2 regions of the Thalassotalea sp. SU-HH00458 genome follow, and region 1 is predicted to be linked to the other one. Evidence: predicted binding sites of a transcription regulator. Region 1 holds the regulator's gene; the other holds the start of a gene.
What was found. Region 1 encodes MetJ, which represses methionine synthesis genes. Its sites were predicted from a motif close to TAGACGTCTAGACGTCTA; they were not measured.
Positions count from the first base shown of each region.

Region 2: the regulator MetJ is predicted to act here: its motif matches at 4,855-4,872, upstream of serA (phosphoglycerate dehydrogenase).

Region 1 is NZ_BAABWW010000004.1:204,477-211,825, reverse strand. It holds gene hflC (protease modulator HflC) at 1-526, shown strand, start outside; gene ABXH06_RS07945 (DUF2065 domain-containing protein) at 606-794, shown strand; gene ABXH06_RS07940 (adenylosuccinate synthase) at 953-2,251, shown strand; gene ABXH06_RS07935 (malic enzyme-like NAD(P)-binding protein) at 2,698-3,942, shown strand; gene metJ (met regulon transcriptional regulator MetJ) at 4,035-4,364, opposite strand; gene metB (cystathionine gamma-synthase) at 4,602-5,759, shown strand; gene metL (bifunctional aspartate kinase/homoserine dehydrogenase II) at 5,778-7,349, shown strand, end outside.
Region 2 is NZ_BAABWW010000001.1:140,419-147,767, forward strand. It holds gene pgi (glucose-6-phosphate isomerase) at 1-395, opposite strand, end outside; gene galU (UTP--glucose-1-phosphate uridylyltransferase GalU) at 587-1,486, opposite strand; gene ABXH06_RS00600 (peptide MFS transporter) at 1,783-3,327, shown strand; gene ABXH06_RS00605 (5-formyltetrahydrofolate cyclo-ligase) at 3,462-4,070, shown strand; gene rpiA (ribose-5-phosphate isomerase RpiA) at 4,155-4,811, shown strand; gene serA (phosphoglycerate dehydrogenase) at 4,959-6,188, shown strand; gene ABXH06_RS00620 (phosphatidylglycerophosphatase A family protein) at 6,375-6,836, opposite strand; gene thiL (thiamine-phosphate kinase) at 6,826-7,349, opposite strand, start outside.

The DNA of each region.
Region 1 (7,349 bases):
AAAAGTGAATAACGGTTTAAGAACGGAATTTGGTACTCGAACGATTAAAGAAATTGTTTCTGGTGATCGTGATGATATCATGGCAAAAGCGCTAGAAAGCGCAGCAAGTAGTCGTGAAGATTTAGGTATTGAAGTGATTGATGTGCGTATTAAAGCGATTAATTTACCAACAGAAGTTAGTGCTTCTATTTATGACCGTATGCGTGCTGAACGAACTGCTGTAGCAAAAGAGCACAGATCTAAAGGTCAAGAACAGTCTGAAATTATTCGTGCAACCATTGATGCGAAAGTAACGGTTATGTTAGCAACAGCACAAAAAGAAGCATTTGAAATTCGTGGTGAAGGCGATGCCTTAGCAGCAAAAGTGTATGCTGACACGTATAAGAAAGATGCTGAGTTCTTTAGCTTTTATCGAAGTCTTGAGGCTTATGAAAAAAGCTTTAGCAGCAAAAATGATATTTTGGTTGTTAAACCAGATAACGACTTCTTTCACTATTTAAAAAATAGTGCCAAAGTAAAAGAATAATCGTGATGATTTAAAAACAGAAAACCATGACATTGTCATGGTTTTTTTATGTCAGTAATTCAAGACTAAGGAGCCATAGATGACTATCGAATTATTAGTCACAGCATTAGCGATAGCATTGATTATAGAAGGATTGATTCCGGCATTATTTCCAAATAAATGGCGCGCCTATGTATTAAAATTAGCTGAAGAAACTCCACAATCGATTCGATCAATAGGGATCACAATCATAGTAATTGGATTGATAATTCTTTGGTTACTACATTAACATTTAATGAATGCGATAATTATAATCTAATGCTGTTTAACTAAGTTATTCTCTTTATTTGATATTTTCAAATCGTATTAAAATCCAACAAGAATAGCTTGGACTCATTATTATAATTTGATAGAATCCCCGCCTAATTTTCTTACCAATATGTGAACATGGGTAAAAACGTCGTAGTTCTTGGCACCCAATGGGGTGACGAAGGCAAAGGTAAAGTAGTCGACTTACTGACTGATACAGCTAAGTACGTAGTACGCTATCAAGGTGGCCATAACGCCGGTCATACACTTGTTATTAACGGTGAAAAAACTGTTTTACATCTAATACCGTCAGGAGTGTTACGTGAGAACGTAAAATGCTTAATTGGTAATGGTGTTGTACTTTGTCCGAAAGCATTAATGACTGAAATGAAAATGTTGGAAGAGCGTGGTGTTCCCGTTCGCGAACGTTTGTTGATCAGTGATGCTTGTCCATTAATTCTTCCTTATCATAATGCGCTTGATGCAGCTCGTGAAGCTGCACGTGGTAGCAAGGCTATCGGTACGACCGGTCGTGGTATTGGTCCCGCTTATGAAGATAAAGTTGCTCGTCGTGGTTTACGTGTTGGCGACTTATTTAATGCAGAAACATTTGCGTCAAAATTAAAAGAAATTATGGAATACCATAACTTTGCTTTAGTGAACTATTACAAAGCAGAGCCAGTTAATTATGAACAAGTGCTTGCTGATGTATTAGCGGTACGCGAAGTGATTATTAGTATGGTTGCTGACATTGCGGAATTGCTTGATCAAGCTCGTATTGCTGGCGAAAAAATTATGTTTGAAGGTGCGCAAGGTACGTTACTTGATATCGACCACGGTACTTACCCTTATGTAACTTCTTCAAATACTACTGCCGGTGGTGTTTCAACAGGTTGTGGATTTGGACCTTGTAATATTGATTACGTATTAGGTATCACCAAAGCTTACACCACTCGTGTTGGCTCTGGCCCATTCCCAACAGAATTAGATGACGAAATTGGTAATCATTTAGGCACAGTTGGCCATGAGTTTGGTGCAACTACAGGTCGTGAACGTCGTTGTGGTTGGTTTGATGCGGTTGCTATGCATCGTGCTACTCAAGTCAACAGCGTGACAGGTTTTTGTTTAACTAAACTTGATGTTTTAGATGGTTTAGAAGAATTGAAAATTTGTACTGGATATCAAACTAAATCAGGTGAAATCATTACTGTTCCGCCAACCGCAGCGGAAGGTTATGAAGAAATCACTCCGGTTTATGAATCTATGCCAGGTTGGTCTGAAAAAACCTACGGTGCAACTTCAATTGAGCAATTACCTGCTAATGCTATTGCCTATATTAAACGTATTGAAGAAGTAACAGGTGTGCCGATTGACCTAATTTCAACAGGCCCAGACCGTAACGAAACTATCATTTTGGTTAATCCATTTAGCGAATAGAGTTTTACGCGTTGATTGTTTTTAAAGGCCACTTTTAAAGTGGCTTTTTTTATATCTTTTTATCGAGCGATATAGCCAATTTGTTGAAAGCAGTAGCCTTGATTACCTGCCGTGAAAATCATTTTATACTCTGACGTTTGTTTGATCATCAAAGTATGAATATCGCTAACGTCAATGAAATAGCGCTAATCCGAGCGGATAAAGCAAAAATCCTCGAAGAAGAAAATGAAAATCTAGTGATATGCCTTGAATGTAATAGTGAATATTTATCCAAGTAATGTGTAATTTCTTATATTAGTGGTAGTGTTTATCTAGGCTATAGAGGTATTACCACATAAATTTAGCTTGAGTTCAGGGTAAATAATGCAATATTATGTAAAAGAAAATGAACTAAAAAAACAATAATCTATAATATATTAATATATAACGCACTGGGACTACCAATAATGACTGATTTACGCCAACAGGCACTTGATTATCACCAATTTCCAACGCCTGGAAAAATAAGTGTAGAACTTACAACGGCTGCCGAAACTAGCCTGGACCTCTCTCTTGCTTATAGCCCTGGAGTCGCAGAGCCTGTAAGAGCAATCGCTGATAACCCAGATGATGTTTATAAATATACTGGTAAAGGCAATACTGTTGCTGTTATTACCAATGGTACCGCGATTTTAGGTTTAGGTAATTTAGGTGGCATGGCATCAAAACCTGTGATGGAAGGTAAAGCATTATTGTTCAAACGTTTTGCCAATATCAATTCATTTGATCTAGAAGTAAAGCATAAAACCGTCGAAGAGTTTGTCTCAACTGTGGCAAACATTGCCGATAGTTTTGGCGGGATAAACCTTGAAGATATCAAAGCGCCAGAGTGTTTTGAAATTGAAAAGGCGTTAATCGAGCGTTGTAAAATCCCGGTTTTTCATGATGATCAGCATGGTACAGCCATTGTTACTGCGGCAGGTATGATCAATGCGCTTGAGATTCAAGGGAAAAACATTAAACATGCAAATATTATTTGTATGGGCGCGGGTGCGGCTGCGATTGCTTGTATGGAGCTTCTTATTAAATGCGGCGCGCAACGTGAAAAAATTTACATGTTAGATACTAAAGGTGTTATCCATACCCGTCGTGATGATTTAAATGAATATAAACGATTATTTGCTAACAATACCGACAAACGTACTTTAGAAGATGTTATTGATGGTGCTGATGTGTTTGTTGGTGTTTCTGGCCCTAATGTTTTATCGGCAGAACATGTGAAATTAATGGCACCTAAACCCGTAATCTTTGCTTGTTCAAATCCAGACCCTGAAATCAAACCTGAATTAGCCCATGCCACGCGTGATGATATCATTATGGCAACGGGTCGTTCTGATTATCCTAACCAAGTGAATAATGTACTTTGTTTCCCGTTTATTTTTCGTGGCGCTTTAGATGTGAGAGCAAGGACTATTAACGACGAAATGAAAGTCGCTTGTGTTCATGCCATTCGTGAATTAGCAAAAGAAGCTGTGCCTCAGGATGTTTTAGATGCCAGTTGTGAAAGTACATTAACCTTTGGTAAGGAATACATTATCCCTAAACCGATGGATTCGCGTTTGTGTGCGAGAGTGGCAAAAGCGGTTGCTCAAGCAGCAGTTGATTCTGGGGTTGCAGCGTTAGAATTACCTGAAGATTATATGAATAGCTAACCGTCCTTAAATGAAAAAGCTCAAATAAATAATGTATTTGAGCTTTTGTTGTTTTATCACGAGTGCTCGTGAGTAATAAATTAGACTAGCGATTAGTCATCTTCTATTTCAAATTGGCTAAAATCTGTGACACCTTGTTCTTCTAGTGCTTTACGAACACTGGCTGGTAGCTTCTCAACATTGTCTTTTGCTAAGTCGATATCATCAGGTAATGGTTGCCCGGTAAAGGCATGTAAAAACGCTTCGCATAATAATTCACTATTGGTTGCATGACGAAGATTATTTACTTGACGTCTTGTACGTTCATCCGTCAATACTTTGAGAACTCTTAAGGGGATAGAAACGGTAATTTTTTTTACTTGTTCACTTTTTTTACCGTGTTCGGCATATGGGTTGATATATTCGCCATTCCACTTTGCCATGAATTACCTCTGGTTACTTTTATTATGAGTTTTATGCTTAATTTACGCTGAAAACAGATAAACTATTCATCTTATAGTTTTAAATAGATTTTACTGGTTGTTACCGTCGAGTCAATAACGAATGTGTAGAAGTTTAGATGTCTAAAGTTCTTGACCCGCCAATTTAAAAGATTTAGACTTTTGGACGTCCAAAAGTCTATTTGGTTTTATTGCAGCAAATATTTCACTGAGAGTCATATGAACGATAAAAAAATTGCAACGATTGCAGTACGAGCAGGTATTAACTCTGACGAGCATCATGGTGCTGTTATTCCTGCTATTCATTTGTCGAGTACCTATGCCCTGAAAGGTTTTAATGAGAAGCGACAGTTTGATTATTCTCGTACGGGTAATCCGACAAGAGCAACATTTGCGCAAGCGATTGCTGAATTAGAACAAGGCAGTGTTGGCATAGTCACCAGCACAGGCATGGCAAGTGTGCATTTGATTTGTCAGCTTTTATCTACAGATGACACTGTGGTGATCCCTCATGATTGTTATGGCGGTAGTTATCGTCTATTTACCCATTTAGCTAAACGTGGACAATTTAATTTAATTGTTGTTGATCAAAATGATGAGCAAGCATTAAACGAAGCGTTACAACAAAAACCTAAATTAGTGTTATTAGAAAGCCCTAGTAATCCTTTATTGCGTTTAGTGGATATTGAAAAAATCACCAAAGCTTGTCATCAAGTTGGCGCATTGGTTGCCGTTGATAACACCTTTTTATCACCGGCATTACAGCAACCATTGTTGTTAGGCGCTGATATTGTTTTCCACTCAACCACCAAATATATCAATGGCCATAGTGATGTCGTTGGTGGCGTGTTAGTCACGAAAGATAAAGCGTTAGGAGAAGAGCTTGCATGGTGGGCTAATTGTATTGGCATTACCGGCTCTCCTTTTGATAGTTACTTGGCGTTACGTGGTCTTAAAACTTTGCCTATTCGTATGAGGCAACATCAAGAAAATGCCAACGCAGTAGCTCAATTTTTAAAAGCCCATGCGGCGGTTAAAGCAGTCTATTATCCAGGTTTTTCCGATCATCCAGGTCATGAAATTGCTAAAAGACAACAATATGATTTTGGTGCCATGATGAGCTTTGAAGTGCAGGGTGGCGAAGAAGCAGTGAAAAAACTGTTTGCTAATTTAACCTTATTTACTTTAGCTCAATCACTTGGCGGCGTTGAAAGTTTAATTAGCCACCCATCAACGATGACACATGCCGGGATGGAACTCGCTGCGCAACTTGAAGCAGGTATTACCCAATCATTAGTCCGTATTTCGGTTGGTATCGAAGACAGTGATGACATTATTGAAGATTTAGCAGCAGGTCTTGCCGCTAGTCAATTGTAGAGCAAAAGTGAAAAGAACATGAAACAGTCTAGTGCAGCAGAAAAGTTAACGGCCGATCAAAACCAATTGGCAAAACATGCAGTTCAAGTGCATAAATTTGGTGGTAGTTCGTTAGCATCAGCTCAATGTATTGTGCGTGTTGTAGATATTATTCGTCAGCATTGTCAATTAAATGATATTGTCGTGGTTTCAGCCAATGGTGGAACAACCGACGCTTTATTTGCGCTATATCATCAAGCTATCTTACAGACTGAAACACTCGAAATTTCGCTGCATGATATCAAGTCAATGCAAGCTCAACTTATCAGCGAACTATTATCGCCAAGTAATGAAAAGCGATTATTAACGCAATTAGACGCAGATTGTGCGCAATTAAAAAAATGGTTAGAAAATTCACCACAGCAACATCAAGCTGATATTTTAGCCTTTGGTGAATTGTGGTCTGCGCGTTTACTTTCCGAAGTATTAAGTGAAAAAGTTTGCCCAAGCGTTATGGTAGATTCCCGCGATTTTCTCGTGATTGATAATGACAAGGCTTGTCAGGTAAATACTCAAGTTAGTAAAACGCAATTATATCAATTAAAACAACGTCATAAATTAGCCGTTATCACGGGTTATATCGCGAAAAATAGTCAAAATGAAACTTGTACCTTAGGCAGAAATGGCAGTGATTATTCTGCCACTATCATGGCATCATTAGTTGGGGCTTTAAATGTCACGTTATGGACTGATGTAGATGGTATTTATAGTGCCGATCCTCGGGTGGTTCCGTCTGCAAGAAAATTACACCGTTTGCCTAATGGTGTCGCTAAAGAATTAGGTAGATTGGGTAATCCGGTATTACACGCAAAAACCCTACAACCCTTGACAGATCATAGTACACATTTACATGTTGCGAGTAGTTTTGACCCATCCATTAGTGGCACTGAAATTGGTAAATTTGGTCAAATTGCTAAGCAAGAATTGTCTGTCACATTTTTAAATGATTTATTGTTGGCACAATCGGATAGTTTTACAGGAAACTTAGGTGAACAAGCCCAACAAGAGTTTTCAGCGGTTTGTGGTGATGATAAAGCCGGTTTTATTGTTATTCATCAAGAACAACAAAAGGCGGTGAGCCAGTGGCTTGCTAGCCACGACACGGAAGTGAAATTTACACCCGCCAGTATTTTAGCGACTGTCGGTCATAAAGTGATTCATCATGGTGACGTGCAAGCGTGGTTTAAACGTTCATTAAGGCACAGTAAAACTTTTGCCAGAGTTAACTCGCCTAATGAACATAGTATCATGGCTGTACTTACGCAAGCTTGTACTACTGAGTTATTAAACAATGTTCATCACGACATGACCAAAGATGCTCGCCATATCGGCCTTGTTGTTGCCGGTTTAGGCAATATAGGAGAACGATTCCTTGAGATGTTGCCGGCACAATTAAGTCGAGTGCCAGCGCTTGAAAATGTGCATTTAGTTGGTTTAGTCTCATCTAAAAAAGCCCTGTTCAATAATGACGGTATTGAGGTTAATCAGGCACTGTCCTTATATCAAAAAGATGCACAACCGATTGATAAATCAGAGCTAATGTCCTGGTTA
Region 2 (7,349 bases), on a different contig from region 1:
GCCGAAAGTAGCTTGCCTGAACAAACATTATCAACAATTTCAGCCATTTTATTTTCGGTCTCAATAACTTCTTGCGCTGTTTCTTTCAATATTGAGTGTTTTAATGACTTTGAGGCTCTTAATGCGGTGTGTAAAACAGCCCGATTTTCTGTTTTATTAATTTTTTCACCTGAAAACATCTCATTAATCGTCTCAGATAAATGACAATTTTCTGCCCACTGAAACAATGCAGATAACTCGTTATCACGGATATTTTGTTTCGAATAATCAAGAAAGATATCGCCAACCGAGACCGAAAATTTATCGGCCCGATTTGCATCAGTAAATAATTCTAAAATAGAACGACTTTTCACTTTCTTTGCAAGTTGGCAAATATCATTTAGCTCTTGAAACACCGATATATCCTTATTTTATCAATCAACGATTATTAACTATTACTAAAGTGCTTAACTAATGAGAAACACATACAGAAACACCTATTTTAAAGTTCACATTGAAAAAGCAACCTAGATTATTACACTGTATTAAGGTATTTATGCAGAAAAAACTTTCCGCATTAAATACCTCACTTTTTACTGTCAAAAGACTATTTTAATAACTCAATTAAATGTTGTTTAAAGTCATCAGCAAGTTCGGGATGTCTTAAACCATATTCAACGTTGGCATTCATATAACCAAGCTTAGAGCCACAGTCATGTGATTTACCTGTCATATGGAAAGCCTCAACAGTTTCTTTTTCCATCAGCATTGCAATTGCATCGGTTAGCTGAATTTCATCACCAGCTCCTGGAGGAGTTAAACTGAGCAAATCCCAAATTTTTTCAGATAAGACATAACGACCGACAACCGCTAAATTCGATGGTGCACTTTCTATCGGTGGCTTTTCAACAATAGCCGTCATGGTTTTTGACTCTCCTGGCGCAAGTTCATAACCGCCACAATCAACAACGCCGTAACTACTGACTTTCTCCATAGGTACAGGTTCAACCATGATCTGACTATAATTACCCACTTCTTTATAACGAGTTAGCATGGCAGAAAGGTTTTCTGTTTTTAAATTGGCATGCGCATCATCGAGGATAACATCAGGTAAAACGACAGCAAAAGGCTCATTTCCAATAATTGGCCGTGCTTTTAATACCGCATGTCCCAAGCCTTTCGCTTCACCTTGACGCACATGTAATATAGTGATGTCTTTTGGGCAAATCGCTTGAATTTCTTCGAGTAATTGACGTTTGACACGCTTTTCAAGCGTTGTTTCTAATTCAAAGGATTTATCAAAATGATTTTCAATGGCATTTTTCGAAGAATGGGTCACTAAAACAATTTCTGTAATGCCCGCATCGATACATTCATTGACAATATATTGAATTAACGGCTTATCCACTATCGGCAACATTTCTTTCGGGATGGCTTTTGTTGCGGGTAACATTCTTGTTCCAAGACCTGCGACAGGGATCACTGCTTTGGTAATTTTTTTTTCCATATTGACCATCTTTATTGACTATAATTTATGTTAACTGGGTTAAATAGTACTATTAATTAACATTTAAACTCCAGTTTAATGTTATTTTTTCAGAATTTAATTCATTTTCAATCGAATTCTTCCGCTTAAAACATCAGATAACTGCGCGATAAACTTGCGCTTGATGGCTATCAAAGGTATAAATGCCGCTGATTTATTATAAAAAGCGTCGACATCGATACGTTTGATTTAACCATTAGACAACCACACCAATAATAAAAATAGATGTACGTCGCCCCTTACGAAGGAAATTATATATGACAACGCAAACTGACCATTCGTTCTTTGGTCATCCTAAAGGCTTACAAACTTTGTTCATCACAGAAATGTGGGAACGTATGAGTTATTATGGCATGCGCATGCTGCTTGTACTTTTTATGACAGCAACATTACAAGAAGGCGGTTTAGGCTTAACTGTCGCATCTGCAGCAGCAATTTATGGTTTATATACCGGTAGTGTTTATTTTATGGGCTTACCTGGCGGTTGGATTTCTGACCGATTGCTCGGTGGGCAAAAATCTGTTTGGTACGGCGCTATCATTATTATGATTGGCCATATTATTTTAGCCATTCCAAGTGATGATACTTTCTTTATCGGTTTAATCGTTGTTATTTTAGGTACCGGTTTATTAAAGCCCAATATTGGCGCTATGGTTGGTCAATTATATGCGGATAAAGATGTTCGTCGTGATAGTGGCTACGCCATATATTATATGGGCATTAATATAGGCTCTGTTATTGGTTACGGCGTTTGTGGTTACTTAATGGAAAATGTTGGCTGGCACTGGGCATTTGGCGCAGCTGCAGTTGGTATGGCGTTAGGTTTAATTCAATATAAAATTACTACTCCTAAACTTGCTGGCGTTGGTGAACACCCTGTTTATCCGATGTCTGAAAAAGCTCAGAAAACAAGTTGGTCACTAATTGGTGCCGTATTAGTAGGTATAGCTATAGTCACAGCCTTAGTTTTCAATGGTACTATTGCAATCGACCCGGTAGCGGTAGCACAATATGTTGCGATAGCATTCTCGCTTATTTTTGTTATTTATTACGCCGTTATTTACTTTTTCAGTAACTTAACCCCAAATGAAAAGAAAAGACTGTGGGCATTATTACTGATTTGTATCGCTTCTGCCTGTTTTTGGTCTGGATTTGAGCAAGCAGGTTCTTCAATGAACTTATTCGCACGTGATTATACAGACCGTTTAGTTGGCTCATTTGAGGTACCTACAGGCTGGTTCCAATCACTAAATTCTGTGTTTATTGTTTTATTGTCTCCTTTCTTCGCTGCATTATGGATTAACTTAGGTAAAAAATTAGTTAGCCCCTCTTACGGTATTAAATGTGCCTTTGGTTTGATCATCATGGCAAGTGGTTTTATCGTGATGTTTTTTGCTGCACAATACGCCGCTTCAGGTATGAAAGTAGCGCCTTATTGGTTAGTTGCCACTTACTTTTTACACACAGTAGGTGAATTATGTTTAAGCCCAGTTGCACTTAGTGCGGTTAGTAAACTTTCTCCTAAACGTTTTGCTGGTCAAATGATGGGGATTTTCGTATTAACCTATTCAATTGGTAATATTATTTCTGGTTTACTAGCGGGTAACTACGATCCAAATAACGTAGAGCAAATACCTTCGTTATATCTCCAAATTAGTTTATTTAGTATTGGTATCGGGATTGTAATGTTGTTAATTGGTTTGAAATCAAGATTTTGGGAAAGCCTTGCTGCTGATGATGAAGACCCTAAAGCGGAAGATACAGCGGCTGAACACGTGAAGTCAGTATCGCCAGTTAGTTAATTAATTAATTATCTCAACTTAAAATAAATGCAGTTCCTATACAATAGCCAACAATATCGTTGGCTATTTTTTTACTTTCACTTTTTTGCTTCGCCGTTTATTGTTAACTTATCAATCCATACTGATCAGACAAAATGACTACCTCTAATTCACTTTCTAGAAATGAAATTAGGCATGTAATTCGCCAGAAACGTCAATCATTAGATGAAACAACCCAGCAACAACAGTCACAGCGTTTAGCGAGCAGTTTACTCAATCACCCAAAAGTACTTGCCGCTCAGTCTATTGCTATCTACTTAACTAATGATGGTGAGTTAAATACGGATAAATTTATTCACGCGTGTTGGGCGCAAAACATAAAGACTTACTTACCTGTGCTTCACCCTTTTAGTAAAGGTCATTTATTATTTTTGCACTATCATGAACACACCATAATGCAACGGAACAAATATCATATTTTAGAGCCGAAATTGAACGTTTTGGATGTCTTGCCACTTGAACAACTCGATATCATTTTTACTCCGTTAGTTGCTTTTGACAAGACAGGAGCAAGGCTTGGGATGGGAGGTGGATACTACGATAGAACACTGAGTAAATGGTACGCCCAAAAAGCAAAAACAAATAAACCCTACCCGATTGGCTTAGCTCATGACTTTCAACAGGTTGAGACAATTCCCAGTGAACATTGGGATATTCCAATTCCTGAAATTATCACACCTAACCATCAATTTAAGTTTTATTAATCTTACTACTTCTTTTCCTTCGATAACATATATTCAGCCGTTATTGGCTGATATAATAACGGCAAAAATTACAGGACCTCCTCTATGACTCAAGATGAAATGAAAAAAGCAGCGGCTATCAAAGCGCTAGAATTTGTTAAAAAAGATTCTATCGTTGGTGTTGGTACAGGCTCAACGGTTAACCACTTTATAGACGCATTAGCGACAATGAAAAATGATATTGAAGGCGCCGTTTCAAGCTCAGAGGAGTCAACCAAAAGATTACAAGCTCACGGCATTGAAGTATTTGATTTAAATAATGTTGATGTTATTGATGTTTACATTGACGGTGCCGATGAAATTACCAAGCACATGCATATGATCAAAGGTGGCGGCGCTGCACTTACCCGCGAAAAAATTGTTGCCGCGGTGGCAAAATCTTTTATCTGCATTTGCGATCAATCTAAGCAAGTTGAAGTTTTGGGCAAATTTCCATTACCTGTTGAAGTGATCCCTATGGCAAGGAGTTATGTTGCCCGAGAATTAGTAAAACTTGGTGGTGATCCAGTTTATCGTCAAGGCGTGATCACAGATAACGGAAACGTCATTCTCGATGTGCATAACTTAGACATAATCGATCCAATACGCTTGGAAAATGACATCAATGCCTTGGTAGGTGTTGTTACCAATGGTTTGTTTGCCGCTCGCGGTGCCGATGTTTTAATACTTGGAACCCCTGAAGGGGCAAAAATAGTAAAATAACACTTTAGAGTTTATGCACTATATGTTAGTTTAATATCAGATTTAGGCATCTAGCCATCTATTTGATTTTTGTAAGCGGTTTGAGAGCTTATGCTTACATTAACATTTTAATAGTTTTAGTAACTTTACCAAGAGTGATTATCGATCATGAGTAATAAATCATTAGCAAAAGAAAAAATTAAGATCTTATTATTAGAAGGTGTTCATCAAAGCGCTATTGAAGAGCTTAAATCTCAAGGATATAGCAACATTGAATATTTGAAAACGTCTTTAGCTGAAGAAGAATTGATCGAAAAAATTTCCTCTGTACATTTTATTGGTATTCGCTCACGTACTATGTTGAATGAAAATGTACTTAAGCACGCCAAAAAACTCGTGGCGATTGGTTGTTATTGTATTGGCACAAACCAAGTTGATACCAAAGCCGCTCAAAAGTTAGGAATACCAGTTTTTAATGCACCTTTCTCAAATACTCGTTCAGTTGCTGAATTAGTCATCGGTGAATTATTACTTTTATTACGTGGTATACCTGAGAAAAGTGCACAAGCGCATCGTGGAGTGTGGAATAAGTCTGCGGTAGGATCGGTGGAAGCCAGAGGAAAAACTTTAGGTATTATTGGTTATGGCCATATCGGTATGCAATTAGGCATACTTGCTGAAACCATTGGCATGAAAGTACGCTTTTATGACATTGAAACTAAATTACCTTTAGGTAATGCAAGCCAAGCTTCATCACTTAATGCCTTACTTGCTGAATCTGATGTGGTTAGCTTGCATGTACCAGAAACCCCTCAAACTCAAAATATGATGGCGGCTGCTGAATTTAACGCTATGAAAGATGGTGTTATCTTTATCAATGCCTCACGTGGTACCGTTGTTGATATTGACGCATTATCGCAAGCATTGAAGGCCAAAAAAGTTGCAGGTGCCGCTATTGATGTTTTCCCAGTGGAGCCCAAAGGCAACGATGAAGAATTTGTTTCACCATTACGTGAGTTTGATAATGTGATTTTAACGCCTCACATTGGCGGTAGCACGAAAGAAGCTCAAGAAAATATAGGCTTAGAAGTCGCCAGTAAATTAGCGAAATATTCAGATAATGGCTCAACATTGTCTGCAGTGAATTTTCCGCAAGTGTCTTTACCAGGTCATACAGGCACCAGCCGTTTACTACATATTCATCGCAATCAACCGGGCATTTTGACTAAAATTAACCAAGCATTTGCCGAGCATAACGTGAATATTGCAGCTCAGTATCTACAAACCGATGATGAAATTGGCTATGTGGTTATTGATATTGAAACCGCGGATAGCGCAACCGCTTTACGAGCATTAAAAGCCATTGAAGGTACTATTAAAGCGAGAATCTTGCATTAATAATGGTTTGATTAGCTAATCAGCATGTAATTAAACGAAAGCCCAAATATCGCTATTTGGGCTTTTTATTTACTTGCAATACCTACAACGCTTACATTAATTATCTTAAATTGGCTTGGGTTGGCTTGCACAGATGATTTATCAACCGAAGTAAGTGAGCCTATTAGGAAAGAATATAATCAATCACTAAAAAATTAAGTGCATACATGCTAATGCAGCAAATCCCGCAACAATATCATCGATCATAATGCCAAAACCACCATGACAATGTTTATCGAGCCAAGAAATCGGCCAAGGTTTAACAATGTCAAAGAGTCGAAATAAAACAAATCCAACAAAAATTGTTTGCCACGTCAATGGGAGCATAAACATTGTGATAAATAAACCGACAATTTCGTCCCATACGATAGCAGGATGATCATGTACACCAGCCGCTTTTGCAGCATAACCGCATAAATAAATGCCAATTAACGACATCACGACAACTAACACCGCATACTGAGTTACGGTCAAAGAAGCGCATAACAATAATAAAGGGATCGCTGCAATTGTACCGAATGTACCGGGCGCTTTCGGCGCAAGACCGCTACCAAAACCTAATGCGAGAAACTGAATAGGATCAGATAAGTTGAATTTATTAGCGCTCATGGGAATTATCTTTCGCTGAAAAATGCTCAAATCCATTGGCGTTTATTTGAGTCACTTCACTATTAAGCGTGGTGGTAACTTTACCGGTAGCATTTAATTGACCAATACAAGTAACCTTTACGCCAACATTAGCCAAAGCCGTTTCCATGCCCACTTTATTATCGGCAGAAACAGTAAATAACAATTCGTAATCGTCGCCACCTTGTAACGCTAATTCGATTGCCGCTTCATGCCCTAATGTGTCGATAAGCTCATTTGAAAGAGGTAAATCTTCGAGCACAATATTTACCCCAACATTAGAGGCTTTACGAATGTGTTCAAGATCAGAGAGTACACCATCGGATAAATCTATCGCAGCAGAAGCATACTCACGGAGCGCTTGTCCTGCTAATACCCGAGGCTTAGGGTAATTTAACCTTTGATACGTCGCGGTTAATGTTTCTTTTGAAAGCTCAATTTTACCGTAATAATGCTTAATAGCTAAAGCTGCATCACCAATTTCACCCGTTACAT